One region of the Bacillus sp. TL12 genome, then DNA from elsewhere that is predicted to be linked to it. Evidence: predicted binding sites of a transcription regulator. Region 1 holds the regulator's gene; the other holds the start of a gene.
What was found. Region 1 encodes NrdR, which represses ribonucleotide reductase genes. Its sites were predicted from a motif close to AACACNATATATNGTGTT; they were not measured.

Region 1 (3,431 bases):
AAGCCTCTCCGTATCAATCGTTTGTAATTCTGTCACTGCACCAAGCACTATATTTTGCATCGATAATACATCGACGTCATACACGTAGGCTAGCGTAATGACACATTCACGTACTTGATCCGTAATTGCCTTTCTTGGGACGAGCGTCGATACCCCTTCTAGAAATAAAGAAAAGTCAAAGAAATCATTCCAAACCTTAGGCGCAGTCCCCTGTTCATTTCCAGGCATGACTGTTGTCTTTGGAATACGAACTTCCTCTTGTGCATGCTCAAATTGACCTGGATTAAATGAACCAAATACATCATTAAAAGAACGTGTAACATTTTCATATGAAGCAAAATCGAATTCTTCTTCTAAGAAGTATTGTTTAACTTGATTATATTTCGCTCTGCTCAATCTGTTGTACAAGAAAATACTCAAAACAATATCATCAAAAAATTGTTTTGGAGTTAGTGGTGGCTGCAATTCATATATAAACATCCGAATATCTTTTTCTTTTTTAATATATACGTTTAAAAGCCCAATTGCTTCTAATTTCACCCGTTCTTCATATACTTCAGGAAGCTGCATTTGCATTGTCACCATCAGAGAGTGATGTGTATTCTCTTTTCCAAATACACGATCCTGCTCTAGCTCTCCCCACAGCGTCATGTATAGGCTAAAAGCCTTGCTACCCACTAATGGTTGATATAACATTGTTAATACCTTCCGATCGTAATTATGCAATAGCCCTTTTGCACTTACTTTATAACGATCGATTGGCAATAGCTCCATCCATGACTGTTTTTCCATTCCCTGCAATTCCTTTCTTTTGTCCATTTTACGTATTCTATTAGTAAAAAAGAGCTAATAGCTTACGCTTATAGCTCTTTTTCACGTAATTTGCGGGTTCAATTCTTCCATCATTCCAAAAGAAATGAAACAAAGAGACAGCCACCGCGAATCAGAGTTTTATCTTATTCTCTTTCTTTTTGCAGTATATCTTTTAATTCCTCAATGAATACATTTAAATCTTTAAATTGACGGTATACAGACGCAAATCGTACATAAGCAACATCGTCAATATCTCGAAGTGCTTCCATTACGATTTCACCGATCATATCGCTTTTCACTTCTGATATTCCTAAATTACGAAGTTCACGCTCTACTTTTTGCGTTACTCCTTCTAATTGCTTTAACGATACAGGTCTTTTTTCACACGCTTTAATTAACCCGCGTAAAATCTTTTCTTTATTAAACTCTTCTCGTGTTCCCTCTTTTTTTACAACAATAAGAGGTGGTTCTTCTACTCGTTCAAATGTCGTAAATCGATTTAAACAACTTTCACACTCTCTTCTTCTTCGAATGGAGCGTCCCTCATCTACCGGACGTGAATCCAATACTCTTGTACCATTATGAAAACAGGTTGGACAACGCAACTCATTCACTCCCTTGCAATTTAATCTTCATTCTTCTCGTTTCACCTACATGCGAAAATATATATACAATATTATATAACCTATTTGTCTACGCTTACTACTTCCATTTATATAAACTAAAAAAGAGGTGCATTATACACCTCTTTACATTTTAAATCAATTATGTTCTTTTTTAAAGAGCTTTTGTTTCTCTATGCTTAATTTCGAAGCTACCTGTGCCTCGAGGAAGCTCGATGCTCTCTCGCGTTTTCGCATTTAAACCTTCTGCAATGTATTCTGCAGCAACATTTGGATCAATACGATCCCCACAAGTATAAACATCAATACTTGCATAGCCGTGCTCCGGGAAGCTATGAATTGTTAAATGTGATTCCGAAATGATTACAACTCCACTTACACCCTGTGGCGCAAATTTATGAAAAGCAACCTCACGTACTTCAGCACCTGCTCTTAGTGCTGCATCCACAAATAATTGTTCAATAAACGGCATATCATTAAGCTTGTCGAAATCGCAATCCCAAAGTTCAGCGATTACGTGACGACCCATCGTGTCCATAGTATCCATTCTACAGTTCCCCCTCATAAAAATTTAATCTAACTGTTCGAATTGAAAACTAATTTGCAATTTGGCTTGCTCTACTACCACGGGGGAAAGTTAGTCCAGAGAGGTCCTAACCCTTTAAGTAGTAACTACGTACCTCAGCTCTTAAGTTTACGAGTGTTAGTATACTTTGTTTATTTTCATTTTGCAACAACAGTTTTTTCGATTTTTTGTCATATTCTCTTCTTTACTTTTCCAAAAAACAAATAATTGATTCACAAATGCAATAATCACAATGGTTTCTCCTATGTACCATTCGCGAAAATATACTTGTATAATTTTTTTCCTTTTCAGAAAAAAATACAAAAAAAGAAGACAAGCAATCGCTTGCCTTCCTTGTATCATTAAATGTGTTGTACATTTTCTTGTTTTGTTAATTCAGCAGCAACTAACTGCACAAGATCTACAACACGGCGAGAGTAACCCCACTCGTTATCATACCAAGCAAGTACTTTCACTTTACGTTCGCCCATTACCATTGTAGATAAACTATCAATGATAGCTGAGTGTGTATTTGTATTAAAGTCAATCGAAACTAAAGGTTCCTCACTGAATTCAATAATCCCTTTCAGTGGACCGTTTGCAACAGTTTTAAACGCTTCATTAATTTCCTCAACTGTTACATCACGTTTCACATCTACTACTAAGTCAACAAGAGACACGTTTGGTGTTGGAACACGAAGTGCCATTCCATGAAGTTTTCCATTTAAATGTGGAAGAACTTTCGCTAGAGCTTTTGCAGCACCTGTTGTTGTAGGAATAATAGACTGTCCACAAGCACGTGCTCTTCGTAAATCTTTATGTGGGTTATCAATATTTTTTTGGTCATTTGTATAAGCATGAACAGTTGTCATTAAACCGTTTTCAATTCCAAACTGCTCATCTAACACCTTAACAACAGGCGCTAAACAGTTTGTTGTACAAGATGCATTTGAAATCACAGTATGTTTTGTAATGTCTAATTGTTCTTCATTTACACCAACTACAATTGTTACATCTTCATTTTTACCTGGCGCTGTTAAAATAACCTTCTTTGCCCCAGCTTCTACATGAAGAATCGCTTTTTCTTTCGCATTAAATTTACCAGTTGCTTCAATTACAATTTCAACACCTAGTTCTTTCCAAGGCAATTCTTTTGGATCGCGGTTGTTTAGAAGGCGAATCATTTTCCCATCCACTAATAAATGATCTTCAAATGCTTCCACTGTTCCGTCAAACTTGCCATGAACTGTATCATACTTGATTAAATGTGCTAATGTTTCTGGTGGATAGCTTGCGTTAATCGCTACAATTTCGAATGCGCTTTCTTTTATCGCTTGACGAAATACCATTCTCCCAATACGTCCAAATCCATTAATTGCCACACGAGTCATAATATGTTATCCCCCTTGAATGCGTTATACTATTTATCT
Region 2 (3,431 bases), on a different contig from region 1:
TGGATTAAGTCCATTGTCTTTTACAATTTCTTCAGGTGTAGTTCCGTATTTTGACGCTAAGCTATATACGCTGTCACCGCTACGAACGGTTACAATTTGAATCATATACTCGCTCCTTTCAGGAAAAAGATTCACCGTTTCTATTTTATTTTTGATTTCACTGTATTATGATTAAATGTATGCGAGGAAACAGAAGCGAGAAGGAGATTGTGATATGTTTGTAGCAGAACACGAAATTGAAATCCGCTATGCGGAAACAGATCAAATGGGTGTGGTGTATCACTCAAATTATTTAGTATGGCTGGAATTGGGGCGTACTAAATTAATACAAGAATTAGGATTTTCATATATTGAAATGGAAAAAGAAGGAGTTATTTCTCCAGTATTAGATTTGCAAATTTCATATCGGAAAGCAATGCGTTATGGAGAAAAAGCAATTGTAAAAACATGGATTGATTCAGTTAGTCCACTCCGTGTTATTTACGGATATGAAATTTATAATGGTGATGGAGACCTTTGTATTACGGCTACAACAACAAATATTTGTGCGAAAAAAGAGGGATTCCGTCCTGTATCCTTTAAGAAATTATACCCTGAGTGGTATGCGAAGTATGAAGAAATTAAGAAAAAATAAAAAGTGTGGCCCTGGGCCACACTTTTTTTATTTTTCATAATTAAATTGCGGGAAGTCATCACCGTCGTTAAGTGTAACAGATAAGTCATGCCCATCAAAGAACCATTCATCATCCGATTCAATGAAGAAGTTAATGCCTTCTTCTTGAATTTGAGTGGCAGGATGAGCAGGATCGTCTTTACGGATTCCTAGAGAAAGTCCCTTTTGAACAGTGCTGCAACCACCATATTGTACGAAAAAGCGAAGTGTATCGCCAGATTGTAAGTTTAATTCATCTTTATACCAATTTACTGCTTCTTTTGTTACGGAAAGATTCATGTATAGTTCCTCCAAGTTATGTTGCTTTTTCTATAGTATAAAAAATAACGCAAAAAGACGCTATTAATATGCTTTGCGTTTTCTTTTTGCGTTATCCCGCATTAACGGACAGTAATACTCCCACCTCAAAATTCGGCGGGAGCAAAGAAATTAGGTGGGAGATAAACTGTCCGTAAAAGCCCGATTGGTTCAACTAATAATCAGTGGGGATGAAGAAAACCCCCACTGATTAAAGTTTCACTTTATGTGGGGCACAACCTTACTTTTGTTTCTTTGTAAAATTCGCTTTCGGCTCAGTTTTATTTATAATTCGTCCAATATTGGCACGGTGTTTATAAATAACCATACCAGCTAATAAACACATCGCAACAATGAAGATTTTATTCCCGTCAATAATTGATGCGATAACAGCAACAACAGCCGTTACCATAGAAGAAAGCGATACGTATCTCGTTGTAAATAGCAGGGTGAAAAAGACAGCGGCTAATATTACAAAAATGATTGGCGTGTAGCATAAGAGTACTCCAGCAGAAGTTGCGACTGCTTTTCCGCCGCGGAATTTCGCGAAAATCGGATATACATGTCCAAGAACTGCAGCTAATCCAAACCAAAGGGGATGGGTGTCTAAGGCGAAAATTAACGGTAGTGCTGTCGCTAACGTCCCCTTTAAAATGTCAGCAATTGTAACGATAAAACCTGCTTTTTTCCCTAGCGTCCGAAATGTATTCGTTCCTCCTAAATTACCGCTACCATGCTCGCGAATGTCGATTCCATAACCAATTTTTCCAACAACAAGTGCAAAGGGAATCGAGCCAAGTAAATAGGCAACGATAAATAAAAGATATGTAATAAGCATAAGTTCAGTCTCCTTTATTCAAATGTGTTGATAAAGGGTAAAAAGAGTTTTTCCCGTATATTGTACCATACATTTGTAAAGATCACATTTCTTTTTTGTAAATGAAAAATTCAAAGTTTCTTAAAAAAACTTTCACAGGAATGTTACATTTCTCACAGATTGATTAGAACTATATGTTGTATCATTTTGTTAGTGAATTAACAAGATGTTGTTGGAGGTTTGGGAAATGATGAAACAAAGTACGTGTGGAGAAGAATTAATGAAGATTTTTGAAACAATTGTCCACGGGAATGAGCAAGATTTAATGCAAGAAAATGCAAATGTTGATGGACGGTCTCCAATGGGAATGATGGGAACATTTGCATCTGAGAGCGCCAAATATTATGCAATGGAACAGTTACTTTCTGAAGAAGTAAAAAAAGCAATCAATCAAAATATATTATACCCACATGATTTAGACTTTTATGCGACAGGTACGACAACATGTTCGCAAATTCCTTTAGCACAAATGCTTGAAAAAGGATTTCATACCGGGCATGGACATATGAGACAACCACAAGATATTAAAAGCGCGTTGGCGCTTTCTTCGATTATTTTTCAGGCAAACCAGAACATGCAGCACGGCGGTCAATCATTTGCCTTATTTGATATTGATTTAGCACCGTATGTGAGAAAAACATTTGAGAGAAATAAGAACAGATTAGGGGCGTATCCGTTAACAAAAGAGCAAGTAGAAGAATTTGCATGGAAAGAAACAGAAAACGATACGTATCAAGCTTGTGAAGCGTTTATTCATAATTCTAATAGTATGCATAGCCGGGGAGGTGGGCAAGTTCCGTTTATCTCTATTAACTACGGAACGGATACATCGAAAGAAGGAAGATTATTAATTCAGCAATTATTACGAGCGACTCAGGCTGGATTAGGAAAAGGTGAAACACCTATCTTCCCTATTCAAATCTTTAAGCTGAAAAAAGGTGTCAATTTTGAAGAGAGTGATCCGAACTATGATTTGTTTGAATTGGCACTAGAAACGACTGCTGAGCGGTTGTTCCCGAATTTTTCATTTTTAGATGCGCCATTTAATGCAGCGCATTATGATGGTCGTTCAGAAAGCGAAGTATGTTATATGGGCTGTCGTACGCGTGTTATGTCTAATATTCATGGGGAAGAGACTGCAATTGGAAGAGGGAATTTATCGTTTACTTCTATTAACTTAGTGAAATTGGCATTGATTAGCGGTTCAAAAGAAACATTTTTTGAAGCTTTACATTATTATGTGGATCTTGGCATTCGTCAACTACTAGAAAGATTTGCTTACCAGTGTACGAAAAAGGCAAGAGATTTTCACTTTTTATATTCACAAGGAGTATGGCGGGGCGGAGAAAAACTGCATCCTGAAGATTCTGTTGCTGAAATTTTAAAACAAGGAACGTTAAGTATTGGTTTTATCGGCCTTGCAGAATGTTTAGTTGCTTTAACAGGAAAACATCATGGGGAAGATAAAGAATCATGGGATCTTGGAAATGAAATCGTGACCTTTATGAGAGAGAAGATGGATCAAGCGACGGAAGAATATCAACTTAATTTCTCTTTAATTGCAACTCCTGCGGAAGGATTATC

Region 2: LOK41_RS10090 (anaerobic ribonucleoside triphosphate reductase) is a predicted target of NrdR. The motif match lies at 1,974-1,991, and genes of this name have one in related genera.

What each region holds. Positions count from the first base shown of each region.
Region 1 is NZ_JAJJBY010000002.1:302,450-305,880, reverse strand. It holds gene LOK41_RS03530 (replication initiation and membrane attachment family protein) at 1-792, opposite strand, end outside; gene nrdR (transcriptional regulator NrdR) at 957-1,418, opposite strand; gene speD (adenosylmethionine decarboxylase) at 1,591-1,974, opposite strand; gene LOK41_RS03515 (glyceraldehyde-3-phosphate dehydrogenase) at 2,364-3,392, opposite strand.
Region 2 is NZ_JAJJBY010000008.1:79,132-82,562, forward strand. It holds gene LOK41_RS10070 (glycoside hydrolase family 18 protein) at 1-105, opposite strand, end outside; gene LOK41_RS10075 (acyl-CoA thioesterase) at 215-634, shown strand; gene LOK41_RS10080 (HesB/YadR/YfhF family protein) at 662-952, opposite strand; gene plsY (glycerol-3-phosphate 1-O-acyltransferase PlsY) at 1,212-1,808, opposite strand; gene LOK41_RS10090 (anaerobic ribonucleoside triphosphate reductase) at 2,035-3,431, shown strand, end outside.